4 regions of the Ruegeria sp. SCSIO 43209 genome follow, and region 2 is predicted to be linked to each of the others. Evidence: riboswitches for the same ligand, from Rfam matches in the RefSeq annotation. Region 2 holds a riboswitch; each other region holds the start of a gene.
The links. Region 2 has a riboswitch for cobalamin ahead of I5192_RS12835 (energy-coupling factor ABC transporter permease). Riboswitches for the same ligand answer to the same signal wherever they lie in the genome.
Positions count from the first base shown of each region.

Region 1: another riboswitch for cobalamin. It lies ahead of I5192_RS09535 (DUF1636 domain-containing protein); the one in region 2 lies ahead of I5192_RS12835 (energy-coupling factor ABC transporter permease).
Region 3: another riboswitch for cobalamin. It lies ahead of I5192_RS14215 (hypothetical protein); the one in region 2 lies ahead of I5192_RS12835 (energy-coupling factor ABC transporter permease).
Region 4: another riboswitch for cobalamin. It lies ahead of I5192_RS20635 (DUF1636 family protein); the one in region 2 lies ahead of I5192_RS12835 (energy-coupling factor ABC transporter permease).

Region 1 is NZ_CP065359.1:1,887,938-1,895,933, forward strand. It holds gene I5192_RS09505 (response regulator transcription factor) at 1-427, shown strand, start outside; gene I5192_RS09510 (sensor histidine kinase) at 417-1,784, shown strand; gene I5192_RS09515 (ABC transporter substrate-binding protein) at 1,763-2,761, shown strand; gene I5192_RS09520 (class I SAM-dependent methyltransferase) at 2,886-3,497, opposite strand; gene I5192_RS09525 (glycosyltransferase family 2 protein) at 3,490-4,497, opposite strand; gene I5192_RS09530 (NAD(P)-dependent oxidoreductase) at 4,612-5,598, opposite strand; cobalamin riboswitch at 5,704-5,911, shown strand; gene I5192_RS09535 (DUF1636 domain-containing protein) at 5,996-6,376, shown strand; gene cobW (cobalamin biosynthesis protein CobW) at 6,373-7,428, shown strand; gene cobN (cobaltochelatase subunit CobN) at 7,434-7,996, shown strand, end outside.
Region 2 is NZ_CP065359.1:2,547,553-2,555,548, forward strand. It holds gene I5192_RS12810 (DUF3419 family protein) at 1-557, shown strand, start outside; gene I5192_RS12815 (hypothetical protein) at 554-1,885, shown strand; gene I5192_RS12820 (hypothetical protein) at 1,882-2,727, shown strand; gene I5192_RS12825 (AMP-binding protein) at 2,720-4,141, shown strand; gene I5192_RS12830 (transglutaminase-like cysteine peptidase) at 4,646-5,269, shown strand; gene I5192_RS12835 (energy-coupling factor ABC transporter permease) at 5,375-6,058, opposite strand; cobalamin riboswitch at 6,134-6,347, opposite strand; gene I5192_RS12840 (L,D-transpeptidase) at 6,563-7,225, shown strand; gene I5192_RS12845 (hypothetical protein) at 7,267-7,539, opposite strand; gene I5192_RS12850 (cation-translocating P-type ATPase) at 7,725-7,996, shown strand, end outside.
Region 3 is NZ_CP065359.1:2,836,920-2,844,915, forward strand. It holds gene I5192_RS14195 (bifunctional 2',3'-cyclic-nucleotide 2'-phosphodiesterase/3'-nucleotidase) at 1-1,602, shown strand, start outside; RNA gene ffs (signal recognition particle sRNA small type) at 1,641-1,739, shown strand; gene rsgA (ribosome small subunit-dependent GTPase A) at 1,899-2,927, shown strand; gene I5192_RS14210 (alpha/beta fold hydrolase) at 2,964-3,821, opposite strand; cobalamin riboswitch at 3,943-4,164, shown strand; gene I5192_RS14215 (hypothetical protein) at 4,255-4,662, shown strand; gene I5192_RS14220 (protein-tyrosine phosphatase family protein) at 4,667-5,167, opposite strand; gene I5192_RS14225 (DNA polymerase III subunit gamma/tau) at 5,340-7,100, shown strand; gene I5192_RS14230 (YbaB/EbfC family nucleoid-associated protein) at 7,336-7,680, shown strand; gene recR (recombination mediator RecR) at 7,745-7,996, shown strand, end outside.
Region 4 is NZ_CP065362.1:258,362-266,357, reverse strand. It holds gene I5192_RS20655 (AAA family ATPase) at 1-458, shown strand, start outside; gene I5192_RS20650 (peroxidase family protein) at 432-2,093, opposite strand; gene I5192_RS20645 (hypothetical protein) at 2,112-3,179, opposite strand; gene I5192_RS20640 (hypothetical protein) at 3,299-3,454, shown strand; cobalamin riboswitch at 3,438-3,646, shown strand; gene I5192_RS20635 (DUF1636 family protein) at 3,748-4,104, shown strand; gene I5192_RS20630 (ABC transporter ATP-binding protein) at 4,101-4,886, shown strand; gene I5192_RS20625 (ABC transporter substrate-binding protein) at 4,905-5,852, shown strand; gene I5192_RS20620 (iron ABC transporter permease) at 5,854-6,867, shown strand; gene I5192_RS20615 (LysR substrate-binding domain-containing protein) at 6,922-7,815, opposite strand.

The sequences.
Region 1 (7,996 bases), 660 kb from region 2:
CAGTCAAGTGTCGGATCGAATCGGCTCACTCGATCTTGGGGCGGACGATTATGTCACCAAGCCCTTCGACCATGCTGAACTTGAGGCGCGCTGCCGCGCAGTGCTGAGACGCAAATCCGGCAAGACCAAAACGACGATTGAAATTGGCGGCGTCGTCTTTGATCCGGTTGCGGGTCATTTGACGGTGGGCGACGACATCGTCTCGCTTCGCAACCGCGAACTGCGCTTGTTGGAACTGCTGATCAACGCCCCCGGTCAGGTGTTTTCTAAGCAGAAGCTGGCGGACCGGTTGTTCTCCTACGACGACAATGTTTCGGACAATGCCATCGAGGTGTATGTTGGACGACTGCGTAAGCATCTGGAAAAATCGGACCTCAGGATCACAACGTTGCGCGGTTTGGGCTACAGGCTGGATCATGGCAATTAATCCAAATGTTTCCGGATCACTGCGAAACCGTCTTGCGCTAACGCTAATCGGCGGTGCCGCGATTCTGGCCCTCGTGCTGTTCTTTGCTGTCCGCGACTATGCAGTTCAGGTTGCCCAGCAAGGTCAGGACAACATTCTGGGTGCCTCAGTCACCTCGATCCTCGACGCCGCGGCGCTGCGTGGAGGCGAGCTTGAAGTCGATATCCCCTATGCTGCCTTTTCCATGCTGAGCACGCCGTCGGACGACCGAGTGTTTTATGCGATTTTTCAGGATGGCGAGTTCTTGTCCGGCTACGAAGACCTGACCCCAACTCAAGGACCCGCTGATGGAAAATGGACCTTTCGCTTCGGTGAAGTGCGCGGTGAAAACGTTCGTCAGGTCAGTGCCAGCCGCACTCTGGTTGGGCTGGGAAATCAGACAGAAATCGAAGTGGCCTTGGGACAGACCCAAGATGCGCTGTCGGAGACGCTGGATCAAATCTCACGCAATGCCGGCCTTTTGGGATTGGGGTTCTTTGTGCTTGCGGCTGTATTGTCCTTCTGGGTGAGTTCGGCCACCATCGGCCAGCTCGACAGATTAACGACATCCGTCACCCGTCGGGGACCGCAAGATCTCAGCCCATTCAAAAAACCAGTACCGCGTGAAATGGCGCCTTTGGTGTCATCGCTGAATTCGCTGATGGGACGCCTGGACCAGTCTCTCAGCCAATCCGAGGACTTTATCGCCGAGGCCGCCCATAGGGTCCGCACCCCGCTGGCAACGGTCAGGTCTTATGCCGAGGCGACGCTGCAACGGGTGGAGAGAGAAGACAACCGCGAGGCGTTACGATCAATGATGCGCGCTATCGACGAAAGCTCTCGGGCCGCGGGGCAACTACTGGATCACGCCATGATCACATTCCGCGCTGACCATCTGGAGCGCGAGGATATCGATCTGGTGACTCTGATCCGAGAGCTTGTCCAGCGCTTGACGCCCATCGCTGAAATGAAAGACCTTTCGCTTGCTTTGAGCGGCGATCCGCAGGTCATGTATTCGGGCGACCCCATCCTCATCCAAAATGCGGTGCGGAACATGGTAGACAATGCGCTTAAATATGCGCCAGCGGACAGTACCGTAGTCATCGATGTCGCAGGGTCACCCACAGCCCGGATCACGGTCAGTGACCAGGGGCCAGGCTTTCCGCCAGATGAAATCGAAACGCTCACAAGACGTTTCGAACGTGGTCAGAACGCGGCAGGAACCATCGGATCGGGCCTCGGGCTAACCATTGCCCAGGACGTCGCGGTCGCCCATGGTGGCACGCTGGTACTTTCAAACAAAGCGGAGGGCGGCGCATGCGTTATCTTGTCACTCTGATCCTGTGCCTGTTCGCCAGCGGCGCAGGGGCTCAGGATTGGGAAGACCGACAAATATTCAACGAAAGTGCCGACGGCCCCCGACTGCGGGTCATTTCCAGCACCGATACCGCCCTGTTTGCGCCGCTGATCGAGGATTTCGTCGCCCAGAATCCAGCGATATCGGTCGAATATCTGGTGACCGGCACGGCCGATATCGACCGACGCGTCCGAGCCACGCCAGAAGCGTTCGACGTTGTCGTTTCCAGCGCGATGGACCTGCAACTGAAGCTCGCGAATGACGGATATGCGCTGGCGCTTAACGATCTTCCGCACCCCCCTTGGGCGCAATGGCATCAAAGCCTGTTCGCCTTCACTTCGGAACCCGCAACCATCGTTGTCAACCGCACCGCGTTCGAAGGACAACCAATGCCGCAAACGCGGCAGGAACTGATCGAAGCGCTGCGTGCCCGCCCGGATGATTTTCGGGGCAAAGTCGGCACTTATGACGTGCGCCAGTCGGGATTGGGCTATTTGTTCGCGACGCAGGACGCCCGCGCCTCGGAAACCTATTGGCGCTTGATGGAGGTTTTGGGCGGCCTGGACGTGCGGCTGTATTGTTGTTCGGGCGACATGATTAACGACCTGGCGGATGGTACGATCGCGGTGGCCTACAACGTGCTTGGCAGTTATGCGGCGGTACGAACAGAAGGAAAGGATGCCCTTCAGATCATTCTGCCTTCGGATTTTCAGACGACGATGATGCGAACCGCCATGGTAACTGGCAAAAGCCGCTTGCCGGAGGAAGCGGAAACCTTTGTCCGGCACCTGACCACGCTGAATCCGGAATCAATGGCAGCACTGCCACTTCTGGACACGCAGGACTCCACGACCGAAAGCGCAGCGATAGCGCTGGACCCTGCGCTGTTGACGTTCCTCGATACGCTGAAGCGCAGAAAGTTCCTGTCTGCCTGGGAAAGTGCCGCTATTCAAAAATGATCGGACTTAGACAACAACCCTATCCGTCATCGCTGAACTTGTTGCTTAACACTGTTGACGCTGGAAGACATCAGCCAGCCCAGATTACCTCGCACGAATCTATAATCAGAAAAATGATCTCGGCTCAAAGTTTCTCGACGGCCACCTGCGCCCCCATGATGGCCTTGAGCCGCAGCCCCGCAGAATGTGCCCCGAGGAATTCGTGGAACGCACGCATCACGTCATCTTTCCACCACCCTCGCCTGTGATAATCGTCAAGCATGATTACGCCGCCTTCGATCATCTTGGGCAGCAAAGCATCCAGATCCGTTTTTACGCCCTCGTAGGAATGGTCGCCGTCCAAATAGGCAAACCCGATGCTTTGATCTTCAAACAAACGCAGCGCCGGTTGCGAATAGTCGCGAATGATCGAAACTTGCCCCTTGGCGATCTCGGTGCTGTATTTACCCGTTACTGCATCGTAGATCCGATCCATATCCTTTTGCGTGCGCGCTCCGGCAAGCGAAGCACCGCCATCCGGGTCTTGCTGTACTTGCCAGGGATCGATGAGGCACAATTTAGAGGGTTGCAGCTCTTCCAGCAGAATCCGCGAAAATTCGCCCTTCCAAACGCCAATTTCAACGCTCAACCGTCCATGCGGCATGGTCTTGAGCATTTCGCGCCGCAGGGAATCCTTCCGTTCGCGCTGCTCAGCTTGCTTCTTGCGGCGATCCTCAGCAGATACAGCTTCACCCATAGACGTCTTCTCCGGTTGAGGAATTTTGCAACGCTTCAACCAGATCAACCCAGTCCGGTCTGGCTCTCAATTCTTCGGCTTTCGACCTGTGCCACTCACATGCTTGGTGATGGAGGTCTGCCAATTGCGGATCTGCCATCATCTCAGATTTGATGTCGTGCATAGCCGGCATGTGTTCCAGAATTGAGCGATCCTCAACATCATTGTGGTTCATCATGAGCCAGTATTTGAGCCCTTGATCCTGCCCCACATGATTGGTGCGCCCACGGTCGCGCTTGACCAAAAAGCTATCAGTGCTGCGCACAGCATAATGATGAATGCGCGCGAATTCATGGCTGAAACCACGCCATGCTTTCCATTTCACTTGGTCTGCTGGGTACAGGTTCCCGCCCGAATCCCGCCACAACACGCCTTCGTATGGCGCGTCAGGGTTCGGTGCATCTTCTGGATTGATCCTGGGACGATGGGCGCGAAAACGGCTGAATTTTCCGTTGTTGCGGAACAGCGTTTTGAACCCTTTGGTCCGATGATGCGGATAGCCGTCTTCGGTGGCGGCCAGAAAGAAAGTCTCAGGTACAGGTCGATCAACGAAATCGTTCTGACCCGCATTTCCGAACATGCGCCAGCAGATCGAGATCGCGTCCGCCACGCCGCTGGCCTCAACGAGGCTTCTTATATCACTATTGGGCAAACGGATATTGATATACTCGTCCACATCCAAACTGAGAATCCAATCCGATGACAGATAGCTTGGGTGATTCCGCGCAAGCGAAAATGCACGAACCTGCGGCGCGGCGCGCGGACCCAGTCTGTTTCGCTCGTGGTGAGCCCAGCCAAGCACTTGCAGCCGTTCGCCCATGGCATCAGTACCATCAGCGCAATCATTGGTATAAATCAGAATGTCATCAAAACCGATTGCGTGGTTGTAGGCCACCCAATCGATCATGAAAGGCCCTTCGTTTTTCATCGTTGTTACGATGAGAAAGGTCTCATTCGTCATAAGTTGTTCTCTTGCCTGTGCCGGTGTCGGACTCCTGTTGATCTGTTTAGAATAGCCCCAGAATTTTGTCCAACCAGGTCGCCAGACAGCCGCAACGCTTGCCGATTATTTGATCTACCGATTCTGCGGGATCACCTCATAACCCGGTTCTTCTGGCTCGTCGTCCAGCATCTCGGTTGGGAACCCTGGCGCCTGGATCTCCAGTCCGGTCGCGTCCTCTAGCCGCCTGATGATGTTCGGGGACAGTTCACGCTCACCATATCGCGCGATGCCATCTTCGAAAATCTTAATCATCAATGGGTTTATCTCCAGAGGAACTCCGGCACGGTCGGCGACCTCCTGAAACAGACCGATATCTTTTTTCACCAGGTCCATGGTGAAGGAAATATCGCGCGAGCCGTTCAGGATGACCTGACTTTCGGTCTCGTGCACGAAGGATGTGCCTGACGATATCTTGATCGCCTCATAGGTGGTTCCAAGGTCCATACCGGCGGCCTTGGCTGTCACCAATGCCTCGGCGCAGGTGATCAGGTTGGCGGTAGCCAGATAATTGGTCAACACCTTCAGAACAGAGGCCGAGCCCAGATCGCCCGTGTGCAAAATGCGACGCCCCATGGTGGTCAGGAATGGCAGGATACGTTCAAAAGTCTCACGATCACAGCCTGCGAAGATCGAGATATTACCCGTCGCTGCCCGGTGACATCCGCCGGAAACCGGGCAATCCACTGCAGCCCCGCCTCGTTCGATGACCATTGCGCCAAGGCGTTTGACTTCGGCTTCATCGGTGGTCGACATTTCCATCCAGATTTTGCCAGGGCCGACCTCTGGCAACATTTCCTGCATCACCGCATCCGAGGCCGCAGGAGAAGGCAAACAGGTTATAACAGCATCGCAATTGCGCATCAGTTGCGCCGGGCTTTTGGCGGCTTTGGCACCCTTGGCGACGAATTCGGTCACCAGATCCGGGTTCAGGTCATGAACCGTCAGATCGATACCGTTTCGTAGCAGCGATCCAGATAGCTTGCCCCCTACATTCCCCAGCCCGATAAACCCTACTTTCATGCGCGGTATCCTCCTGTTCGCATCTTGCTGCCATGCCAGCACGTCGTTGCAGAAGTATCATGCCGCCCAGCGACCCCGACAGGTCGCTTTTTATCCGCTTTTTCACGGATCGGCGCGACTCGCTTGACAAGCAACCCTGCCCTGCCGCATGTCCCTTTCGTTGGTGTCTGCGAGAGCAGATGAAAAGGGAATGCGTCAGCGGTTTTTGCCGTCAAACGCAGCCGCCCCCGCGACCGTGACCGGAGAGGGTGCCCAAAGCCACTGGCAGTATGGCCGGGAAGGCGGGACATCCGACAGAGGCCTCCTCTGACATCCGCAAGCCGGGAGACCTGCCAACGCCCGAAGATGAAACCGGACGGGGTGTTCCGGTGTGGGGCTGTGATCGGCCCGCATGAAACCCCGTCCCCCACGAAGAGGATTTGGGGGGATGAGAGACATGACCGAGACCGCACCGGTCGAACTGCTGGTTTGCACTACCTGCCGTCGCGGGCTGCCTGTCGAGGATGACGCCCAGCGCCCCGGCACGTTGCTGCACAAGGCGCTTGAACAGGCGGGCCTGCCCGAAGGCATTACCTTGAAAGCTGTGGAATGCCTGTCGAATTGCGATGAAGGCTGCTCGATCGTGCTACGCGGAGGACCGGATCGCTGGACTTTCGTGTATGAGCATCTGAACGAGATCGACCATGTTGAAACCATCGTCGAAGGCGCAGCCAAATACCTCGCCACCGAGGACGGTTTGGTCAAATGGCGCGAACGTCCCGAACATTTCCGCAAAAACTGTGCGGCCCGCATTCCCCCGATTGGAGCCCTGAAATGAGCAATCTCGAGAAACTCCCCGTCACTGTGATCACCGGCTTTTTGGGCTCGGGCAAAACCACTTTGGTGCGACACCTGATGCAGAACCCGCAGGGCAAGCGTCTGGCGGTGGTCGTCAACGAATTCGGCGATGTCGGCGTCGATGGCGATATCCTGAAGTCCTGCGCCATTCCTGATTGCCCGGCGGAAAACATCATGGAACTGGCCAATGGTTGCATCTGCTGCACCGTGGCCGATGATTTCATCCCGACCATTGAAGCCCTGATGGCACTAGAGCCGCGCCCCGATCACATCCTGATCGAAACCTCCGGTCTTGCCCTGCCAAAACCGCTGCTGAAGGCGTTCGACTGGCCCGATATCCGCTCGAAAATCACCGTCGATGGCGTGATTGCTCTGGCCGATGCCGAGGCCGTGGCCGCTGGTCGGTTCGCTCCGAATGTCGAGGCGGTAGATGCGCAACGCATGGCAGATGACTCGATTGATCATGAAACTCCCTTGTCCGAGGTGTTCGAGGATCAGATTTCCTGCGCCGACATCATTCTGCTGACCAAGCCCGATCTGGCTGGCCCGGAAGGCGTTGCGAAAGCGAAAGAGATCATCGCCGCCGAAGCGCCCCGCCCCCTGCCCGTCGTCGAAGTGGCTGAGGGTGCCGTGGACGTCCGCGTCGTGCTGGGTCTAGAAGCCGCGGCCGAGGATGACATGGACGCGCGTCCCAGCCATCACGACGGCCATCACGATCACGAGCATGACGATTTCGAAAGCATCATCGTTGAACTGCCCGAGCAAACCGATCCGATTGATCTGGTCGCCAAGATTGAACGATTGGCCAACGAGTTGAATATCCTGCGCGTCAAAGGCTATGCCGCCGTTCAAGGCAAGCCCATGCGCCTACTGGTTCAGGCCGTCGGTGCGCGCGTGCGTCACCAATATGACCGCCCGTGGGAGCCCGGCGAAGACCGTCGCTCGCGCCTTGTGGTCATTGCCGAGCATGACGATATCAAAGAGGCCGAGATCCGCGATATCCTCGTGGGTGTAACCGAGGCTGCCGAGTAAGACTTATGCACGTCGTCTTCCGCGAAAGCCATGGGCTCGAAGAAACCGAGACCCCGACCGATCTGGGTCAGAGCCCGGCGGACCTGGTGGTGCTGTCCTTTTCCGACAGTGACCTTGGCGCTTTCGCGGCGGGTTGGCATCGTGGAGGTGGGCCTGAAGGACGCATGCCAACGATGCGGCTGGCCAATCTGACGGCGCTGAAGCATCCCCTCTCAGTCGACACATATGTCGAGCAGACACTGGAGGGCGCAAAGGGCATCCTGATCCGTCTGATCGGTGGAGTGCCCTATTGGGCGTACGGCTTGCAGCAGGTTCTGGCGCTGGCGCAGGCCAAAGGGATTGCACTGGCCGTACTGCCCGCAGACGGTCGCGAGGATACGCGGCTGGATGATTACTCTACCCTGCCTGTCTCGACCCTGCGGCGGCTGGCGCATCTGTGCGACACCGGCGGTGAGGTCGCGGCGCAGGCCGCTCTGGCGCAGATGGCACTGGCTGCGGGGTTGTATGCAGGTCCGGTCATGGGCGCCAAGACCATCCCCGAATGCGGTGCCTGGTGCCCAGATCACGG
Region 2 (7,996 bases):
GATGGCGTCTTTTGCTGAACATCTTCTTCTCTCGCCTCGTCATGGGTCGCATGGGCCGGGACAGTGCGTTTTTCGATCATGTCGAGGGTAGCCCGGCCCAACATGTCGCCCGCCGCATCCGTCATGCGGGAGTCACCACCGATCCCTCGCAAAATCCCTATCTGCACTGGATTCTCAAAGGCGATCATGGCGACGCGCTGCCGATGGCGTGGCGTTCCGAGCATTATGAGACAATCCGATCCCGGTTGGATCGTCTCGACATCCGCCTTGGATCGCTTGAGGCTTTTGTGTCGACCGACGAAAAAGCCAGAGGATTCAACCTGTCCGACATCTTCGAGTACATGTCGCCCGAGACCTTCCATCAGGTTTACGGGTCGATCCTGACCGCTGCAGAGCCAAATGCCCGACTAGTCTATTGGAACATGATGGCACCCCGGAGGGTTCCGCCGGAATTCAGAAACAAGGTTGAAACCCTGACCGACATCGAAACACAGCAGAAGGCCCGCGACATGGCATTCTTCTATTCGGATTTCGTCGTCGAAGAGTTTCAACCGTGACTGTTATTGGGCAGATTCTGCTGGCGGCGGGGTCGGTGCTGGCTCTGGTCGGCGTAATGATGATTATACGCAATCTGGCTATTACAGCGGGCCTGAAACCCGAAGTGCAGCGCAAGCTTATGCATGTCAGCACCGGCCTCTTTGCGTTGCTGCTGCCCTGGTTGTTTCCCGATCGCTGGCCGGTTTACATGCTGATTGCGGCCACAATCCTGGTGATGCTGGTGCTGCGCCTGCCTCGTTTTTCGTCGGGTCTGGGTGCAACTTTGCATGGTGTGGATCGTACGTCCTACGGCGACTTTCTGCTCGCCCTGTCAGTTGGGCTTTGCTTTCTGCTAGCCGGGGAAAACACGCTGTTCTACATACTGCCAATCGCCGTTCTGACACTCGCGGATGCAGCCGCTGCGCTTGCCGGGACCACGTATGGAACCAAACGCTACGTGGTAGAAGATGGCGATAAGAGCTTAGAAGGATCAGTGGTGTTTTTTGTCGTAACACTATTGGTTGCGATCATCTGCTTCTTGTTCTTATCGAAACTCCCGCCATCTAACATCATGATGTTGTGCCTTATGGTTGCGGCTTTTGGCACATTGGTCGAGGCACAAAGCTGGCGCGGGTTTGACAACCTTTTCCTGCCGCTTGGCTTGTTGATTTTCCTAAACGGCCACTATTTCAGCTCTTTGGCAGAGCTCGCCCTGTTGGCCGCCATGTTCTTTGCCGCCCTTGCCAGTTTCGGCGTAGTGGGAACCAAACTGGGCCTGACCAAACATGCGACCCGTGTGTATGTTGTCGCGGTTTTTTTGCTGCTGGCCGCCGCAAAGCTGCAGAACACAGTACTGCCGATCATGGTTCTTGCCGCACATGGCTGGGCGCGTACCGCTTCTCCTTGTGACAGTAAGTACCCCGATCTGGATATCATAGCCGCCTTGGGGCTTTTGGGATTTGGTTGGCTTGCGGTGGGAAATGCAACGGGATGGGATGCAGTTTCCTTTTTTGGGCTCAGTGCGATGGGGTTAGCTATGGGGCTCACTGCTATGGCGCTGCGTCCCATTCCTGTTGTTATACCACTTGCTGCGGCTGTCCTTTATTTCATTCGAACTTGGGCTGTTTCCCAGAATTCTGAACAGTCGAACTGGGCTGAACCGCTGACGGTACTGGCCCTGTTCTCATTAGCTTGTTCAGCCGCAGCGCCGTTGCTCCGACCACATTGGTTCGAAAAAGATAGGGTGCTCAGGCTGACGCTGTTGGCCCTCGCGCCGCCGTTGCTTTACTACGTTTGGATCGTTGCTGGATCGCTAAATGCTGGGTTCTTTGCCGGAGTTTTTTCATGACCAAAGAGTTCATCAGAACGGCGGATGCAAAGCTGACCGTTTATCTGAACGGTCCGATCTGGGACGGCGCGCGAGCCGCGACCTTCGGCGATTTTTCCTGCAAAACGCCTGAAGCCGGTGCCGAAATCCTGTGCAAAGGGATCGAGAGGGTGAAAGACGCCGGCCTCAACCGCATCATCGGGCCGATGTCAGGCGATACCTGGCACAGTTACCGGTTCGTCTCGGATAGCGACGGGTCCGCTCCGTTCCTGATGGAGCCTACCAACAAACTTCATGAGCCCGGGGTTTTCCAGTCGGCAGGATTTACAGAGATCAGCCGGTATTTTTCGGCCCGGGTGTCGTTGCAAGCCGCAACCGGGTCAGCACCGCCGGAAAGCGATGGGTTCGTGGTGGAAGAGTGGGACGGAACAGACCCCGAGGCGCTGTTTCGTCAGGTCTTCGACCTGTCAACCCGCGCATTTTCCGGCAACGCGTTCTACAAACCGATATCCGAGGCAGATTTCCTGGCCATGTATATGCCAGTTGTGCCGATGATGAAGCGCGATCTGATCCTTTTTGCGCGCCGCCATGACGGGACATTGGCAGGGTTTCTGTTTGGCATTCCCAATTATGCCGAAGGCCCCAATCCGGCATCCGCAATCCTCAAGACCTATGCAAGTCTCGAACCGGGCGCCGGACGGCATCTGGCTCACCGGTTTCACAAGGCGGCGCTCAGGATGGGGTACGAAACCGCCATTCATGCGCTGATCCATGATGACAACACCTCCGCCGAGCGCAGTGCAGCGGAAGGCGCGACAATATTCCGGCGCTATACTTTGCTTGGACGGAAGCTGAATGGCTGACCTGCTGTCCCAATTCGCCACGGCGGTTAAACGGGTTCCTGACCGGACAGCCATAGTGGACGGCAAGGGCCGCGAGATCACCTTTCAAACCCTGCGCACGCGCGTTCAGCACTTGGCAGGTCGGTGGCAGGACAAGGGTATCCGGTCAGGTGATCGTGTGCTTTTGGCCATGCCAGTCAACGCGGACCTATATGCAAGTCTGGCTGCGCTTTGGACCCTTGGCGCAACCGTTGTCTTACCAGAGCCAGCCTTGGGGCTGGCCGGTCTGCGCCACGCCGCCCGAACAACGAAGCCAAAAGCGTTCTGTGCAGCGGGTGCGTATTCTTTGCTGAAGTTTCTGGTTCCGGATCTCTGGGCCCTGCCCCTGCTGACGCCTGGTAAAAGCCGCAGTAACCCGGTGGCGCAAAAGGTACAACCGGACGATATCGCCCTTATTTCCTTTACCTCTGGTACAACTGGCCAGCCCAAGGCCATTCCGCGCTCGCACGCGTTTTTGATGGCGCAGCACGATGCCATCGCACCCCTCCTCGACAGCCGCAAGGCCGAGCGCGATCTGGTGGCCTTTCCGGTGTTCACGCTGATCAATCTGGCGGCCGGGCGCACAAGTGTTTTACCCAACTGGAGGTTCAGCAAGCTGGACCGCATGTCGACTGTGCAGTTGGAAAGCTGGCTTCAAACGCAACAGATCACCCGGGCCCTCATCCCACCATCGCTATGTGAAAAACTGGTTCAATCCGACGATACCGGTCCGTTGCACACGGTGTTCACCGGCGGCGGTCCGGTGTTTCCGAGTCTTGTCGAGGCGTTGAGAACCCGGCACAGCCTGTCAGTTGTGTGCGTCTACGGGTCGACCGAGGCTGAACCGATTGCCCATCTTGACGCCGCGAATATCACGGTGAAGGATCACCGCGACATGGCTGTTGGAAGGGGTCTTCTTGTGGGATACCCGGTGCCCGAAATCACGCTCCGCATCCGCGACAATGAAATTCAGGTCGCCGGCGCACATGTGAATGACGGGTATTTGAACCCGACCCACTCAAAGAACAACAAAATCAAGGAAGGTGACGTCATTTGGCACCGGACCGGTGACGCTGGCGCGCTGGATGATGACGGGCGTTTATGGTTATGGGGGCGCGTCGGGTCCGAAATTGAAGTCTTTTCAGGTACGCTCTTCCCCTTTGCTATCGAAGTCGCGGCACAGCGATGGCCAGGTGTAGATCGATGCGCGCTCGTCAATACCAAGGCAGGCCCCACACTTTGCGTCCAAGGTTCCGCGGATCACATCGACGATTGGACTAAATCTGCGCTTGGTTTTGACGTTCCAAATGTGATTTCGATTAAGAACATTCCTATGGACAAGCGTCATGCCTCCAAAGTCGATCGTACGAAACTTACACGCATAATAGAAACCTGACGCAATATGGCTCGTAGGCCACTGAGCCTGCCCAACTCATCGCTCCCGTCGCTGTGCGCGTTAACAGAGGACTGAGTGTAGCGACGAAGTCATTGTTTTAGAATTTCCAATCAAAACCTGCACACCTTGGTCAGGGGAAATCTGCAATTGCCAGTTACATCTGGCCGCATGAAACATATAATCGCAGATACACTGTTAGGGTGCGCCCCGGCGAACGGTTGATACCCATGTCATTGCACAAAGATGTTCGGCTTGACGCGTCATCCAAATCCGTCCCAAACCTCAAGCGTTTCTAACCCAGAACTACTAGCCGGCTTTCTTCTATGCTGCTGCAAGAATGTCAATTAAGCTCACGCACACAATCACGACTAATAACTGCGCGCTCGCGAACTTTGCTGCTCTGCATTTTAAATTGAATAAGCTGTTGTAATGCGTCGATGAACATAAAAGATTGAAATAGAGTTCTCTTGGCTCGGTAGCTTCAGATACCCAGGAGAAACGAGTATGGGGAAAGCAGATATGACAAAACCTACTTCCGCTCAGAAAAAACTTTCGGAACGGTTACCAGTTTATCTATCGTTGGCCTGTATCATATGCAGCTACCTTGTCTCCGCCGCTTCATTGCAAGCTTCTGAGCTTCCCTGGATCAAACTAGATAGAGAGGTTCAGGCGCCATCGGGCGCCAAATCACTCTGCAAAGATTATTCGTGGGCGTGCGCGAATACTCGTACTTCTGGTCTGCCAGAAGCGCAGGAGAAACAGATCGTTAAAGCGATTAACTTGCGCGTCAATCGGAGGATCCGCGCCGTTTCGGATCAAAACCAATACGGGACAAAGGAATACTGGACGCTACCAATGCAGGGGTCAGGGGATTGCGAAGATTTCGCTTTGCAAAAGAAGTTTGAACTAATGCAGAACGGCTTGGATCCTACGAAGCTACTTATTGCAACTGTCTTAGACACCAATCGCAGTGGCCATGCAGTTTTAGTTTATCGCTCGAGTGAAGGCGATTTGATTCTGGACAATGTCACCAACAGGATCAAATCGTGGAAGGAAACGAGGTATCTTTTCCTACGAATACAGGACCCAAATCACCCTGATCGTTGGGTACAGGTTTCTAGCGGCTAAAAACAATGTGGCGCGCCCTCGAGACGCGCCACAATAAAATTTTGGTCCTGCGTCTACTGGTTGTTTCGCGGCAACCCAAGTTTAGGACACCGCTTCAAACTTTGGTCAAGCTTTCGCAGCGTTGTACAAACGCGGAGTCACCAGACCTGTACTGTTCAAACCGCGCATCGCCTTGGCTGCCGCAAGCACTGCCAGATCAGCAATCGGCTCAATGACAATTACCAGCATATAAGCACCGCCAAAGGACAGAACCGACGCCATGGTTTCTGCGCCGAAACCCTGGCCGTAGAAGGCCCAGAACCCAACCCATGCGACTACTCCTCCCTGATACGTCGCACTTAGGGCAAGAGCTTGGCCATATTTGAGGTCAACATATGCTGTGCCGGGTGCGATGATGCGGCTGGCCAGTGCTTGTAGCGCAAATAGCGGCACCAGCAGAGTGGTCAGGTTGATGAAGTACTGCGGAAGATCGAACGGGGCAAAAAACACACCCTGAATCAGGAGACCAGCTGCCAATCCAAAAGCCGCGGGTGCAGCACCGAGAAGCAGAAACAGCGTCGACCCCAGGATGAAGTGGACTTCAGAGACACCAACCGGGAAATGCGGCAGGACTTCGAAGAAAAGGAAAACACCAACGGTGGCGAGCACCGAGCGCATAACAAAAGATGCAGGTCCATTCGCACGCAATGTGGAAAACGTTTCTTTCGCTGCGTAAGTAGCCGCACCTGCGGCGGTAACATAGGAAAGCGCGATTTTGGCACCATTCACGATGCCCGGTTCGATATGCATGTTCTTTCTCCCTACCGCCTCACCCGGCGGCTTGTCAGGTTGAATCGACCGTAAGGCCGACAGGTTCAGTCTGGGCATAGCCCGGCGCTTTACGGCAGGTCTCCTGACTCGCGGGTGCTCGCTCCGCCAACCTTCCCGGTTCCATTACGAACCAGTGGTGTCTTGGCATCGCTCTCCGCTCACAGTTGCGGGGGCAGTTACGGAATTGGCGCCATTGAAAACACCGAACCGTATTCCCTTTTAATCCTTTTGGCTTCCGCCATCAGGAACCGAAAACAATTCACCGCTACAATGGCGGCTTCGCCTGTGTCAATTGTCTTTGCGACCTATTCCAATGTAAACTCGACCGAAGCAGGATTCACGCAACCGGTCACTTGATCGACAGGGTAAACCAAGCGTTACCTGAAACCTCTTGAAGCTCTAGCTGCTAGAGGCTTTAAGATTCGGATTAATTCGCGATAGTGCGATCCAAATACGTTAAACTTGTGAACCAGGACGAGACCTATGCTTACAAGGCGCCATTTCATTCAATCCACCATAGCGCTGTTCTCGGCGTCTGCGGCCAGTCCATTGATCGCCAAAACCTGGCCAACCGCATCGCAGAAGACCTATTGGGACAGTCAGGTCACGCCAATTGGTTACGATCCAATGACCTCAAATCCGTGGGGTGTTCATGACCGTTTTTTACCAAGACGCGTCGCGGCAAATGATGGTTTGGTTCCAGGTGACATCCATGTGGATGCCGTCGCGCGCTATCTCTATCATATCGAAGAAGGCGGGACCGCAATGCGCTATGGCGTAGCGATCGCGCGCGGGAACCTTTACGAGCCCGGCACCTATGTTATCCGCCGAAAGGTCGAATGGCCACACTGGACACCAACCGCTTCAATGATCGAGCGCAACCCCGAATACGCGGAATTCCGGAATGGCATGGAGCCCGGGCCGAATAATGCTCTCGGCTCTCGTGCCCTTTATCTATACGTTGGAGACCGAGACACATATCTCAGAATTCACGGCACGCCTGAGCCAAGAAGCATCGGCGGTCGCGCAAGTTCTGGATGTGTGCGAATGATCATGGCTCATATCAATGACCTCTACCCAAACGTGAAAACCGGCTCGACCGCTTTCCTATACTCTGCCGAAGATAGCGTCACAGCCCGCTCATGAATATTGGGCAGCGTACATGGACGTCGCTGCCCTCATTTCGATCAGGCGTCGCGCGCAATGCAGATCGGAGCGCCATTCGTCGCGCGCAATGGTACCAATGTCGTCTCGACGGGTCCGCTGTGCTCATACCAAAAGCAATTGTCTTCGGGCAGGAGGCGCGCTGTGGTCAAATCCTGCGCCGGCCCTGCCAGCGCTACGACCGAATCTGGCACGTTGCCTGGTTCAAGTGCTTTGCTTTTGGCCCCAGTGAACTGGGCTGAGCAACCAGCCGTAATCGAGACTAACGTGATGGTAATTGCGATCCGTTTCTGCATTGATCTATTCCAAATTTTTTGCGTCATCTGCAATTAGATTGCATCCACACGGCCGGCCCGCAAGACGAAATGAACTAACAATATCGCAGGCAAAGAACCCGGATGAAAAAATATAAAAGGTATTGAAGCTCTAGTTACTGTAGGAACTATTTACAAAGGACCATAGAGATTCTTGAGGTCCAATCATGTCATCCGATACCCATAGCCACGACCATGGCCACGAAAACAAACATGGTCACCACGCATGCGGTAGTGGCGGGTGTGGCGACATCGCCCCCGCCGGTCCAATTCCTGAAGGTGGTAGAAGCTTTCAGGTCTCTGGCCTTGATTGCGCCGAAGAGGTGGCGATCCTGAACCGTGTCGTCGGCCCGAAAGCAGGTGGTGAAGAGCATCTCGCATTTGATGTGATCAACGGTCGGATGACGCTTCTTGAAAGTGCTTCCAAGTTATCTGACGA
Region 3 (7,996 bases), 290 kb from region 2:
CATCCCCTGCCACGCGCGTTCAACACGTTGAACTATGACGCGATCGGATTGGGTAATCACGATTTCGGATTTGGGCTGGAACTCGTCAATCGCATCGCTCGCCAAACCGCCTGCCCAATGATTTGCAGCAATATGCAAACCACTCAGACCGAACAAGGTTGGGATGTACACACGATTCTGCATCGGGTTGTCAGACTAAATGGACAGGACACCGCAATCCGCATCGGGGTTCTTTCTGTTTTGCCCTCTCAAACCGCACAGTGGGAAGCACATCTGCTAACGGACCGGGTCGTGGTAACAGACATTCTGGCCGCTGCGCGGCGCGCTGCTGAAGATCTCAGCGTGCAAGGTTGCGACCTGATTGTCGCCCTTGCGCATACCGGACTGGGATCGGCAATGGCCGAGCCGGATATGGAAAACGCGATCATCCCGCTGGCCGAGATGCCGCTGATTGATGCCGTCGTCGCAGGCCACACCCATCTGACACTGCCCGGAAAGGCGCATGATGGTTATCCATTCGTCGACAGTACGCGGGGGCTTGTCCATGGAACGCCGGTTGTCATGCAGGGTTGGGCCGGGTCTCATCTTGGGATCATTGATCTGACACTGCAAAAAGATACCACCGGCGATTGGCGCATTACAGGCAGCCATGTCGAAGCGCGGGCAATCGCTCAATCGGGTACAGAAATACCCGAATGCCAAAGGATCACAGAGCTGTTTGCGACCGGCCACGCTGCGACGCGCAAAAGGGTGACCAGGCCAGTGGGCACAATCCCACACACGCTGCACAGCTACTTCTCATATTGCGTACCGGATCGCGGTCTGGCCTTGGTTGCGGCGGCTCAGGCCGCTGCCCTACGCCCGCATTTGGTCGATACCGACTGGGCAGATTTGCCTATCATATCGTCAGCCGCCCCGGCAAAGTTCGGCGGGCGCGCAGGAAGCAAGTACTACACGGATATCCCCTCAGGCGAGATTTCAGTTCGACATATCGCCGATCTCAGTGTCTTTCCTAATGAATTGCGCGCGGTGCTGGCCTCAGGTTCTCAGATTCGGGACTGGCTTGAGATGTCAGCCGGGCTGTTCCATCAACTTGGCTCAGACGCCCCGATCGATCTTGCCGATCCTCAGCGCACGGGCTTCAACTTCGATGTCCTGCATGGTGTCACCTACCAGATCGATCTTTCGCAACCGGCGCGGTTCGATACGCTCGGTCGAGTGATTGATCCGGCATTTTCCCGCATACGCAACCTGGAATTCGATGGGCAGCCGATTGCGCCTGACCAGAGTTTCCTTGTCGCCACCAATAACTACCGCGCCAATGGCGGTGGTCATTTTCCAATTGCGCGACAAGCCCGTATGATTGACCTGCCTCAGATCAGCATACAGGATATTCTATGCAAATACGTCGCGGGCACATTGCCCGCCGACCCACTCGCGCATGCACCGCGCCCCTTTTCTTTTGTACCAAACCAAAGGCAGGGCGCGATCCTGACAACGGGGCCGCGCGCGCTACACCATGTTGCAGAGCTTGCTGAGTATCATCCACGCATTCTGCCCGACGTTGCGGATGGTTTCATGCGTATTCATCTGACCTTCTGACGGGTTGCCATTTTCAGGGGATGCACCTATATCGGCTTTGAGAGGTTGGCGCGGGCGAGCGCCTCGCCAACCTGGTCAGGTCCGGAAGGAAGCAGCCACAACGAGCCCCGCTTGGGTCGATGTCCAACCTCTCACTTAGAACCTATCAGCCGCAGGAGGGCGTTTATGATTGTAGCAAAAACCCTTCGGGCAGACCGGTTCTGATCCTTTCCGATCAACTGATTGCCTGAACACGTCGTCGGCGGATGCGCGATTGCCATTCGACGGGATTGCTGTTTCTGATCACAGGCAGACCAATGTTACTTTCCTTTCCGGACCTCGGATGGTCCTCTCATTTCGCGGCTCAGCATACGGCTGATCCGTCACTTCTTCCGTATCGCATCTCGGCCGTACACCGGGATCGACTGATCGGGCTGAGCCCTGAAGGTGAATCGCCTTTGTTATCTCTGGATCAATCAACCGGTGCATATGCCGTCGGAGATTGGGTTCTGGTGGATGAAAACAAACGCATACGCCGCGTGCTGGACCGGCGCAGCCTGCTGCAGCGCCGGGCCGCAGGTGCAGGGGCAGCGGCGCAGCTGATTGCTGCAAATGTTGATGTGCTGTTCATCGTCAGTTCCTGCAACGCCGATTTCAATATGCCACGATTGGAGCGGTATCTTGCGCTGGCACATCAGGCAGGCTGCTATCCGGTGGTCGTTCTGACCAAATCGGACATGTGCGATGATCCGAGCCTTTATGTAGATCAAGCCCAATCGCTCGCCCCGTTTCTGACGGTACTTGCGGTCAACGCGCTGGATCACGGCGATCTCGAACAAGTTCTGTCGTGGTGTCCGAAAGGACAAACCAGCGCCTTGATTGGATCATCCGGCGTTGGGAAAACGACGCTCGCCAACGGGATGACGGGGCAGGATCAGGCCACCGCAGGTATTCGCGAAGACGATGCGCGCGGCAGGCACACAACAACCTCACGCGCCTTGCATCGCATGCGCAATGGCGGCTGGCTGATCGATACGCCCGGCATGCGCGCGTTACGTCTGCTAGATGCGCAAGAGGGGTTGGATGAGGTGTTCTCGGACATCTCAGACCTCAGCCTGAATTGCCGCTTCTCGGATTGTCAGCACGAGACCGAGCCCGGATGTGCGGTGCAGGCGGCAATCGACGCTGGTACGCTTGATCCCGCGCGGCTGGACCGCTGGCGCAAGCTGCGGCGCGAAGACCAACACAATTCCGCTTCGGTGGCGCAGGCCCGCGCCCGCGACAAGGCGTTCGGCAAGATGGTGCGCAGCGTGATGCACGAGAAAAAATCCCGTAAAGGGCTATAACGAAGCTGGGCACCGGCCTACCGGTGCCCAGCGCTATCAGGCGATCAGCCTAGGCCAGACTGCCGCATTCCGTCTTGCGAATGCACCGATATGGCCGATCTTGGATACTCCGAATTCGCTTGGTGCAAGCAGATGGCGCCCGGCTTTGGGTCCATAGAGATCGGCAAGACGCCAGACAGCATCCGGCGGCACCATTTCATCATCTGCGAAGGTAAACAGATCGACACGTTTGCCCAAGTCTTCCCAGCGGGCGGCGGGCAGTGTCGTGCCGATCTCTGGCACATAGCTTTTGGGGGCGGTGCACCATTTGCGCCATTGCCAATAGACTTGGGCAGGCAGGTCCGATCCAAACCCGACCAACCGTCCGGGCAGGTAGCCAAGCGCCTTGACCACCAGCGGCGCGTGACCAAACCAGAACAACGCCGCCAAAGCGCGATAAGGCCAAGGGTGATCCGCCAGCGTTACCAGACCCGAACAGACACAGATCATCCTGTCAATCTGATCGATATCGGGTTGGATCGGGCCAAACATTCCGCCCAAGGAATGACCGATGCTCCATAGCTTGGCCTGCGGAAACCGTCGGCGCATCTCGGCCCGGGCGGCTGGAATGTCGATCAACGCCCAATCGGCCATGGTGACATTTGACCGCTTTTGCGAACCCACCAAAGAGTGACCAAAATCCCGGTAATCGTAAGTCAGGCAGGCCATGCCCTGTTCTTCGGCGAGCCATCGGGCGAAGTACTGATAGTAATCCCTCGGCACCCCAGTCGCACCGTTTATGACGACCACCTTTTCGGGGTCGGCAACCGGACGGTAAAGCCGCGCCGACAACATTGCCGGGCCGGACGGGATTTGAAAATCCTCGGTCACAACCGCCTGCTGCGTGTCCAACATGGTGCCCTCCAATACCGACTGAACTGATCAGTTCACCCGAAGCGCCTCAAGTCAAGGTTGACGTGACTGGACCATACGTCACTTGCCTGACGCAATCTTCTTGACTCGGGCACGGCGCAGCCGCTAGCCATGTCGCGATGGTTCTCGCGCCCAATCGGGCCGGGATGAAAAGGGAACACGGTGCGGTTCTGCCCGGATAAATCCGGAAAGAACCTAGTCCGAGACTGCCCCCGCAACTGTAAGCGGAGAGCAATGCCGAGATACCACTGGCCTCGAAGGCTGGGAAGGTCGGCAAAGCGATGACCCGCAAGTCAGGAGACCTGCCATCAGATGTAGAACCGAAACTCGGGCGGGGAGTCCGGGACGGGTTTGATCGTGCTCCGCAACGACCAACCTGTGCCACGCCCTCGCCCTGCGCGCGGAGGGCGCATTGATGATCTGGAAGACCAAAACACACGAATTCGCGGCGACTGTGTGCCAACGTACTGGCGCACCCTGCCCCGCATTGGCACAGATGGCGCGGGCTCTGACGCAGACCATGTCCGCCACAAAACCGGTCACGAAAACTGAGTTTGAGATTGAAGGCACCATAGATCTGTCGCACTGCCCGGAAGGATGCACCGCCCGCTTTCGCGCCCAATGCGACCAGATACGTGTATTCTGCGGAACCGATCCTGAAATCGATACCGGCCGGCTGGATGACTACGCAGACATGATGTTCGGAACCGAGTACCGCAGCCTACCCGCAGACCTGCTAAGGAATCCTCCTTGCGCCATGCTTGAGGCTTCGCTTCTGGTGCAGCACAACGGTGGCGAAATCTCGCCACATGTTGGTGTCTAAGCCGTCAAACGGCTTGAACACGGGCCGGTTCAACGGCCCAAAGCATCTGGGCATTTGTCTCGACTGCGCAAGGACGCACCGTACGCAATCGCTTCAATGCCGTCTCAGGCCGTTCACCGCATTCAACCATCAGACGCAGAACCACCATCCCGGATCGGCCACAGCCACCACGGCAATGCACTAGCACACGGCCACCACCTGACAACGCCTGACGTGCGGTCGCGCCAACGCGGGGCCAGCGGTCCAAAATCTCTTTGGGTGGCGTGCCAAAATCTTCGATCGGCAAATGCACCCATCTGCTGGCACGCCCCTGAATATCAGCGCCAAAATTCCGCGCACCATCCTGAATCATCTCGACTTCAGTGGTCATCGAGATCACAAGTCCCGGCTTCCAGTCTGCGATAAGATCAAGGTCTTCTGCATACGTTCCTCCACGCCCAGGCATCGAGGACAAGGCCAAGGTGCCTCCGCCAACCTGCAACGCATAAACCACCAGTTGCGACATAATCTCCCCCCAAACAAACTTTACCCAACAACATACTGGTCCAGTAAATAGAATAGAGTGGATTTTAGCCGCATACCCACGCATTCCAAAATGAAAATCGTCCCGGCTGGCTGTGGACGCGGGCGGCGGGGGCCTCTACGCTGCGGCGTAACGCGAATCCGACAGAGCAGACATGACCGAGACGCCCAGCCCCGCCTACCAGGTTCTTGCCCGCAAATACCGCCCCGAAACCTTTGCCGATCTGGTCGGTCAGGACGCCATGGTGCGCACTCTAAAAAACGCCTTCGAGGCGGACCGGATCGCGCAGGCCTTCATCATGACCGGCATCCGCGGTACCGGCAAGACGACGACCGCTCGGATCATAGCCAAGGGTATGAACTGCATCGGTCCCGATGGCAGCGGCGGCCCTACCACCGAACCCTGCGGTCAATGTGAACACTGCGTAGCCATCATGGAGGGCCGCCATGTCGATGTGATGGAGATGGACGCCGCCAGCCGCACCGGTGTCAATGACATCCGCGAGATCATCGACAGCGTACGCTATCGCGCTGCATCCGCGCGCTACAAGACCTATATCATCGACGAGGTTCACATGCTGTCGACCAGCGCTTTCAACGCGCTGCTCAAGACGCTGGAAGAACCCCCCGAACACGTGAAGTTCATCTTTGCCACCACCGAGATTCGCAAGGTCCCGGTGACCGTCTTGTCCCGTTGCCAGCGCTTTGATCTGCGCCGGATCGAGCCGGAGGATATGATCGGACTGCTTCGCAAAATTGCAGGTGCCGAAGGGGCACAGATTGCCGAGGATGCGTTATCGTTGATCACCCGGGCCGCCGAGGGATCGGCGCGCGATGCGACCTCACTGCTGGATCAGGCGATCTCGCACGGGGCCGGTGAAACCAGCGCGGATCAGGTGCGCGCGATGCTGGGGCTGGCCGATCGGGGCCGGGTGCTGGATCTGATGGATATGATCCTGCGCGGCGATGCTGCAGGCGCGTTGACCGAGCTGAGCGGGCAATATGCCGAAGGGGCTGATCCACTCGCCGTCTTACGCGATCTGGCTGAAATCACGCATTGGGTTTCGGTGGTCAAGATCACCCCGGATGCCGCCGAAGATCCCACCGTTTCCCCCGACGAACGCGCCCGAGGTCAACAAATGGCCGAGGCTCTGCCCATGCGAGTCCTTACACGCATGTGGCAAATGCTGCTGAAAGCGCTCGAGGAAGTTTCCGCCGCACCCAACGCAATGATGGCTGCGGAAATGGCCGTGATCCGCCTGACCCATGTGGCCGACTTGCCTAGCCCGGAGGAGCTGATCAAGCGTCTGCAAGATACGCCTCCGCCGCCCAATGGTGGCCCCGGCAAGGGAATCGGTGCGCCGGGACATGCTCCTGCCGCGCCACAGGCTGTGGCCCGATCGGCCTATGCCGCATCGGGAATCGGCGGCAACGCAGGCGGGCCAACAGCCGCGCTAGCCCAAGATGTGCAGGCAGCTCTGGCACGCTATCCAACATTTGAACATGTGGTCGAACTGATCCGAGCCAACCGGGACGTGAAGTTGTTGGTCGAGGTTGAAAACGGCGTGCGTCTGGTGTCCTACCAACCAGGCAGGATCGAGTTCGCCCCAACCGACAACGCCCCGACCGACCTGTCACAACGATTGGGCGCGTCGCTGCAGCGTTGGACAGGCAACCGGTGGGCCGTTTCTATTGTCGCTGAGGGCAACGCACCGACCATTGCCGAGGTACGGGACGCTGCAGACTTGGCCCTGAAAGCCGAGGCTGAACAGCATCCTCTGGTGCAAGCAGTGCTGACTCATTTCCCGAAAGCGCGGATCAAGAGCATCGAAACCGCAGAACAACGCGCCGCTCAAGTCGAAACCGAAGCCCTGCCCGAGGTCGAAGACGAATGGGACCCGTTTGAAGAGGACTGACTTTCGAGCATAAGCGCACCTCAACCAAATGCTCCCGCACCCGCCACGGGCCATCGGCTGGCGCCGATACCCCTGAGCGGCTTTGGGCCCGGCAGCGCGCCTTGCGCGCTGCCGGGCCCAACGGGAGGAAAGGTCTTGCCAAAGACCTTGACGACGGGCGGGAGTATCCTGACCTCTTGTGCCGCACGGTTACGCTTCGTATCTAGGCCACAAATCGAGTGACAGGAGATTACCGATGCTAAAAGGTTTAGGCGGCCTGGGTGACATGGCCAAGATGATGAAATCCGCGCAGGATCTGCAGACCAAGATGACTGACATGCAGGAAGAGCTGAACACCATCATGGTTGTCGGCGAATCCGGTGCCGGGCTGGTCAAGGCCACCGCGACCGCCAAGGGCGAGTTGAAAGGTCTGGATATCGACCCGTCGATCTTTAACGGTGACGATAAGGAAGTGGTCGAAGACCTCATCCTCGCCGCGATCAAGGACGCCCAAACCAAGGCGCAGGAACGTTCACAGGCAGAAATGGCCAAGCTGACCGAAAGCATGGGCCTGCCCGCAGACATCAAGCTGCCGTTCTGATACACCCTCCTGACGGATCTATGGCCGGGGCGTGTTTCTCTGGCCCAATTGCGAGGGTCTCACGGTGAGTTCGAACAGTGACATCGACAATCTGATCGACCTGATGGCCAAGCTGCCCGGTCTCGGCCCCCGCTCGGCCCGCCGCGCAGTCCTGCACCTGATCCGTAAACGCGCCCTGCTGCTAACGCCGCTTTCTGACGCCATGCAGCAGGTAGCCGTAACTGCCCGTGAATGCCTGAACTGCGGCAATGTGGGCACCACTGATATCTGCGACATCTGTAACAACGAGGCTCGCGCAACCGGAGAGCTGTGCGTG
Region 4 (7,996 bases), on a different replicon from region 2:
CCGGGGCTGCCATCAGAACCGGCGAGGCCACAGAGGGCGTGGCCATGCTGCAGGCCGCTTGGGGAAGGATGCACGCAACGGGTGCCGAGGCGGCTGGCGTGCTCGTCAACGCCGAGCTCGCACGGGGCTATCTTGCTCTGGGTGAGATTCAAAAAGGGTTGGATGCGGTGGGGGCTGGTCTGACATGTGCAGAAAACACTGACGAGCGGAACTATGAAGCTGAAATCTACCGGATAAAGGCGGCTCTTCTACTGGAACAAGGTGGTCCGTTCGACGCGGCTGAGGCGGCTTTGCGTGAAGCTATTGCCGTGGCAAATAATCAGGGCGCGGCGCTGTATGAATTGCGCGCGCTGAGTGATCTTGCCTGCATCCGGCCAGCCGATACGGAAGTTGCCGCGCGGATTACTGAGCTGGAAGAGCGCGGTCGCGTCTTAGGTCCCGCCGGGACGTCGACCTAAAGTGCAGTCTTCGGGTTGCAGGTCCAAGCCAACAAAACGCGCCACCTGCGAGAATGACGAAGTTTTCTTCAACAACTGAAAACCTTTCTCTGAAAAAGTCTCAGCCGAGTACAAGTTTTTGGACACCATCGGGTTGTTCATAAGCTGCGTGATTGCGTCATACGCCACCATCGATGTCATCAGATCGCCCATGATCACATCGCCCTTGTGCTGTTCCGCAAAGAGACCAGGGAACAACTCGACCCTATTGACGTCGCAATAAAGCCGGCTCAGGTCGGCAATCAATTCGTCCGCAAACGGCTGATCACCAACCATCTCAGTAAAGTTTGAATGCGGTTTGCGGCAGAAATGATGACGATAAGTGTTCAGCGACGGAAGACGCGCCTTACGCGTCAGGGCAATTGTAGCTTCGACAGGGGCAGGAGCACCGGGCGCAGGCCTTTGGAACAGGAAATCGGGCGTGTTGCGCAGCGACATGCGGGCCGCAGGTTGGCGCGACAATGATCGGATCATTTCCGCCAAGCCCGTTTGTTCGACCAGTCGTGGATTGAATCTGAACCCCTCCGGGCCAACCTGTGCGCCGTCGATTATGAATCGCTCGGGGATCATCGAATGCCAGCGGTAGAGCAAATTGAACTCAATCGCGATCTGGTTGGAATGATGCCACGGTTGCCAGCGATTGACGCCAACAGGCAGTTTGAATGGCATATTGGCGATGTGGGCGATGTAGTCCTCAAGCACAAGCTTGATCAGCAATGCGATCAAGGTGCAGCGTGTGGTCTGGAACACACGCTCTTTATCCCAGCCTGATATGCCGCGCTTTTCGCGCCACAACAGATCGGCAAAGGTGTTATGGGCGCGCAACATCAGTGTATTGATCGCGATATAACCTATGGTACCATTGCCATTATCGAGCCCGGTTGCATGAAAATCGAGCAGTAGCTGGTCAATCGCGTGATCGCTGAGACCCGGATGCGCCCGTTTCACCGCATTCCACAGCTTGCATGGATCGTGCAGGGGCTTTCCGTAATTCTCGCCAGTGGCAAGACTGCCATCAAAGGGGGGCGCAAGCTTAACACCACCGGATTGGTTCTTTTGAAACAGCTTCGGGGCCCACATCTCGCCTTGTGTATCCAGACGAAAGGCCAACCGGTGGGTTAATTCATTGGTATCGGGATCGCGTTCGCGCAGCATGTCGGTCTGAAAATCGTTCAGCCCGTAGATTTGGCACAGATCGACCTCGTGGTTCGAATCCGTCTGATCAACCGGTCCTTTCGCCCCAAAGGTGCGCAGGAAACTGTCGGTAAACCATTGTGCGGCCGAGATAAACAAAAGTGTCGATCCTTGCGGGCACATCAAGGTAAGCGGGCTGCCATCCATTTGTGTCCGTCGGCGAAAGAGATCAGCAACTTCGCTTTCCGACGGCAGGACGGGTGAGAGGTCTTCTGGCGTTGTATGCCGACCGATCCAGCGATGGGAAAACACGCCGGGCCATGTCGTGTAGTCTGCGCCCATCGTATAGGGCCGCGGTCGGTGGATCTTCGCGGCGTTTGCAAGCCTGATCGCGGCTAAATAGCTCGTAACGGGTGGGGAGATCTTGAATCCGAGTTTGATCAGATCATCAACGTCCAGCATCAATACATCTCCGTTTGGTCATCGATTCGGGAACCGGGCGCTGGCCAAGCTCAGATAGGTTCTGAGCCGGATCGCATTAATCGGTCCTAAAGGTTCGTGATCTGCCGTGACACGCCAGGGCGCGAAGCTCATCGCGTCTCCATTCTGCGGATCAAATTCTGCACCTTTGGGAATCGTGATATCCGCCACGGGCGTGACGGTATGATGGTACGGATCAAGAGGTGCATCTGGTTGCGGGTCGCATGCCCACCGGATGCGATTGTCGAGCACATCGAATTCGTCGGCCGGGCGCGGGGGCTCAATCACACACAGCTCGAAGTGATTTTCTCCATCGGCCACGTCTTGCCGCAAACACTGCCCGATCCCATCTGGGTCGTCTACCGGATGTGCCGGAATTTTTGGTTTCGCGCTGCGGGCCAAGTATCTGACCGTTAGATCGGGGCCCAGCCGATACGGTGTTGTCGACCAGAAATGGACCTCAAAAGGCGAGTGCATATAGTTCGAGGCAAAATCACTCGCGACGCGAAACTGACGCTTGCCTTCACGAGTGAGGAAGGCGCGAAATCCTGCGCGCAGCCCTTTGGTGATCAACCTAAGGCTCCATTTTCGTCGCCCTTTGATCGCGTGCTGGACCGCTTGTAATGTGGCGACAAGCCTGCCCAATCGCTCATATTCATCGGGGACGTAGCTGGGAAACACATCCTGATCGACCAATACAAAATCGAACTCGTCGCTGAGTTGTGTGGTCCCCAGATGCGCAAGTGCTTCGGCGTCGATCAGCTTGGGGCCTGGCACGTCAAAAAGCTTGATCGCCATCCCGTGGGCATCCGATTTCCGGTCATCCAGATGCGCGCCGTTGGAAAAGCGAAGTGCGGCTGAATAGGCTGCGGGCTGTTCAAACAGGCCGTGACGGAACTGTTCTGGTAGATCGTTTCTGACGGTGAATATTGCAGCCACACACCCGTGACTGCGCCCATGCTGAGCCCTTAAGCGATGGCCTTTCCACCGTGCAACGGCCTCGAGATTGTGGTCAATGACATCATCAACAATATCCGGCGGCAATGCGTTTTGCGAAACATGTGTCAAAGAACCGTCTCCTTGGATAAACCCAGGCAATGATCAAACAGGGGTAAGGTGCTGACAAAGCTAAACCTCTAAATTTGTTCAGCTTACCTCAGATTGTCTAATTTCCAAACACACCAACTATGGACAACCGTGGCCAGACAAATTCGGCGCGCAGCCCAAGCTATTCGGTTGGTGCTTCGGACACGTGGTTGGCGGCGCTCGATCCTCGACCAGAGTTGGGTGCCTTCGACTTTATCATTGACGTGTCCGGTGTTCTCGGGCACTCAATCGATTGATGGTTCCCGGTGGCGTTGCCGCGGGATGAAAAGGGAATACGGTGAGGCTTGCCAAAAGGTGCCAATTCCGTAACTGCCCCCGCAACTGTAAGCGGTGAGCAAGGCCAAACAGCCACTGGTCCACAGGATCGGGAAGGTTGGCCGAGCGCGGACCCGCAAGTCAGGAGACCTGCCATCAGATGTTTAACCAACCCGGGGCGGGGCGTCCTGGAAGGAGGCTTTGATGGCGCGTCAATCGCGTGTTTACATTGTCGGCAGCTTCCGCATGCGCTTGGAAACAAGTGGAGTGGACCATGCCAGATACGCCTGATCATTTCATTCTAGTCTGCGAAAGCTGCACTGAAGGGCTGCCCCTTGATGAAATTTGCGATGCGTTGACTGGGAAATTACCTCGCAGTTTTGCGATCCGCGCGTCGTCTTGCATGGCAGGCTGCGATAGTCCCAGAACGGTTGGGTTCCAGGCCGTAGGAAAGGCGCAATACCTTTTTGGTGGCATTCAGACCGCGGATGAGGTGCAGGCGCTGGCTGAGTTTGCAGCGCAGTATCGTGAAAGCCCGGATGGCTGGACAAATGCCACTGATCGCCCGCAGGCGTTGTCCAATAAAACCCTCTCGCGCATGCCGCGGATCGAACAGGGAGCATCGCAATGACGTTGCCACCCTTTCTGATTGCCGAAAACCTTGAGTATTATGCCCTTAACGGAGATGTCCTGTTGCAGGGCGTCTCGTTCGAGTTGGACGAGGGTTCCATTCTAGCCATCGCCGGCCCGAACGGGGCGGGGAAAACGACGCTTCTCAATCTGTTGTGCGGCGCTGAGCCGCTGGCACTTGGCGATGTTCGGATCAAAGGACGCAGTCTGAAAAAGCTCACGGCCAAAGAGCGTGCGCGCATGATTGCAGTGGTAGGTCAGCAGGAACTGCCCGATGGACGCTTGGCGTTACGCGATTATGTTGCGCTGGGGCAAATACCCATCCGTGCGGACCGCTCTGCCGAAGGCCACGCGCAAGAGCTGGACCGGATTTTAGACCTGACTGGTCTCGCCAATCTCGCGGACAAGCGCATGGCCCAACTGTCCGGAGGCGAACGTCAGCGTGCCCATATCGCGCGCGCTTTGGCGCAAAACCCTTCGTTGCTGTTTCTGGACGAACCGACCAACCATCTGGATCCTGATGCAAAAGGGCGGATGCTGTCTTTGGTCGCCGAGCTTGGGATCACCGTGGTCATGATCGTACACGATCTGGTCATGATCCCCGAATTCGCCACACACGTGGCGCTGATGAAATCGACCCGCATGATCGAGTTTGGGTCGGTGGACAAGGTGCTGACACCCGAAAGAGTCCGCGAAACTTTTGGCGTTGATTTCCTCTGCTTTCTCCACGAAGGCCGCGTGATTCCGGCGCTTGATATTCGAAGAACCACAGTCTCAACTTAGTCGAAGGAACACACTGAGATGAAATACATCTGGCCCGTGGCGTTGGCCACCGCCATGGCAAGCGGTGCTGCTGCGCAAGAAGTCACCGTAGACAACTGCGGCGAACCGCTGGTTTTTGATACCGCGCCCGAGCGCCTGGTTGTGCATGACATGAACATGACCGATATGGCCTTTGCATTGGGTCTGCAGGACAAGATCGTCGGCCTGACCGGCATCACCGGCTGGTACAAGACCAGCCCTGATTTTGATGCTCTGCGCGGCGACATCCCCGAGCTTGCGCCGAAATATCCGACCGTCGAAAACCTGGTGGCGGTTGAACCCGACCTGTTCTTTGCCGGTTGGTACTATGGCATGAAGCCGGGTGGTGATGTGACCCCAGATACACTGGAACCGTTCGGAATCAAGACCTTGGTTCTAACCGAAAGCTGTGTCCATCTGGACAAGGATCGCCCCGAAGCCAGCATGGATCTTCTGTTTGGCGATGTGTTGCGCTTGGGCAAGGTGATGCAAGTCGAAGACAAGGCCGAAGCTCTGGTCTCGGGCTGGAAAGAGCAGCTGGCAGCGATCGAAGCCAAGACTGCTGAACTGCCCAAGCCCCGCGTCTTTCTTCTGGATGGTCCTGCAGATGCTCCGTTTACCGCTGGTAAATTCGCGATTCCCGATGCGATGATCACAGCCGCCGGTGGTGAAAACGTCACTCATGACATGGACACGAGCTGGGGCCGCACTTCGTGGGAGGCCGTTGCCGCATCGAACCCGGAATTCCTGGTTTTGTTGGATTATCAGACCGGCAATGGCGCCGAGGACACCTTCAAGTTCCTGCAGGAACATCCCGTCATGTCGCAGACTGACGCCGTCAAGAACGAGCGCTGGATCGGATTGCGCTACGAGGAGCTGACGCCGGGACCGGCAAATATCGAAGCGATCTCGAAGATGGCGCGCGCGATGCATCCGGGTCAGAGCTGATATGGGCCGATTGGGCCTGACGTTGTTGCTGGGGGCGGTCGTTCTGACCGCCCTTTTGCTGATTTCCACGATCTACGGCACAACCTCGATTCCTTTGTCCGACACCTTCACCGCGATATTGCGCGGTACCGGGTTGCAGGACGGAGAGATGTCACCGCTGCATAGGATCGTATTCGACCTGCGATTGCCCCGCGCTTTGTTTGCAGCCGTGATCGGTGGCGGGCTGGGCATCGTTGGCGTGGTGCTGCAAACGACCACACGTAATGACCTTGCCGATCCATTTCTGTTCGGCCTGTCCTCGGGCGCGGCAGCGGGGGCGGTGTTTGTAATTACCGTGACCGGAGATATTCTGGGTTTCTGGACTCTGCCGCTGGCTGCCTTTTGCGGCGGTCTTGTGGCGTCGGGCATCGTGCTGGCGCTGGTTCATGGGCTTCGCACTAGCGCACCGGAAAAGCTGATCCTTGCGGGTCTGGCTGTGTCATTTTTGTTTTCGGCCATCACCAACTATCTGATCTTCGCCGGTGATAGCCGCGCCGCTCATTCTGTCATCTTCTGGATGCTGGGGGGGCTGGGCCTGGCCCGTTGGGAGACGTTCCCGCTGGTGTGCATCGGTCTGCTGCTGATCCTGAGCTATTCGCTTTATCGCAGCCGCTGGTTGGATGCGCTGCTGACCGGGGATTTGACTGCCGCTACTCTGGGTGTGCCGGTTCGGGGTCTGCGGTTCAGCATGTTTTTCACCGCAGCGTTGGCAACGGCCGTGTTTGTTTCCGTAGCCGGAGTGATTGGTTTTGTCGGTCTGATGGTGCCGCATATTGCACGCGGGATCGCAGGTCCCTTGCACAAAAACCTTCTACCAACCGCCGCTATGGTTGGTGCTGCCTTGTTGACCGGCTCTGACATTCTCAGCAGGCTTATGCTGGCTCCGCAGGAATTGCCGGTGGGGATCGTCACAACTTCAATCGGATCGGTGTTTGTATTCTTGCTTTTATTCAGGACTGCGAGAAATCAACGGTAAGGCCCTCGATCTTCGCTCACAAGATATTTCGTCCTGATCAGGTCTGAGCCGAGTTTAAACCTTTCCGTCAGCCGCTTGGCCGAGCCACTTGAACACAAGCTTGGCGCGGTCGGATGAGGTGTTGTGTAGTTTCACGTAGAAATCCAGTTGCGATGAGATGGTTTGCGGCAACAGCCTGACCAGCTTTCCGGATGCGATCAGTTCCGAGGTCAGTCCTTCCCATCCCAGCACTGCGCCCATATCGTCCTGAGCGGCCTGAAGCGCAATCGTGTAATTGTTGACCCGATGCGCGGAATTCAGCGGGCCTTCATAGCCCAGTTTACGGGTCCAGGCACGCCAGTCGGTCCAGCCGGTATCCGGAGCGTCGAGATGAATTAGGGGGACCCTGGCAATATCTTCAACACGTTTGATGGGATTCTGTTGCGCAAACCTTGGGCTGCAAAGCGCCATGATCTTGTCGTGAAATAGTGTCTTGAAGATGCCCGCTTCGCGACTGGAATCGCCGTAATGGATACTTAGGTCGCATTTTGACGTGTCGATGCCGAGGTCAGTCACGACCTGCGTCACGGAAACATGTCCGTATTGCTTCCAGAATTGCGCAAGGCGCGGGGTGAGCCAAAGTGAACTGACAGCCGTGGTTGAGCGGATCGTTACACCTTTTCTGTCATATTGACGCCGCAACTGCCCAAGTGCTTCGCTGATGCCTTCCAGACCACGTTGAAGGGCAACAAGAAGATAAGCACCGCTTTCAGTAAGTTCCACGCCGCGATGATGGCGCAGAAACAGCGCGCATTGCAGCTCGTTTTCCAGCGCTTTGACCTGATGGCTGATTGCGGCCGGCGTGACGTTCAGCTCTTCTGCAGCGGTCTTGAAGCTTACATGCCGCGCAGCAGCCTCAAAGCTGATAAGCGAACTTACAGGTGGAAGATCGTAGGGCCTGTTGAGCAAGGTGATTTGACCTGTGATGTTTTTTACATCCAATATTATATAAGCACTATCCGAAGATCAGGCTTAGCTGATCTTATTCAAAGTGAATCTTTTTGCAATTGCCCGCCAGCGGTTCACGGTGAAAATTCGCCACAACCGTTTGAGACATGATCAAGGGATGTGCCAAAGGTCCTCAAAACTC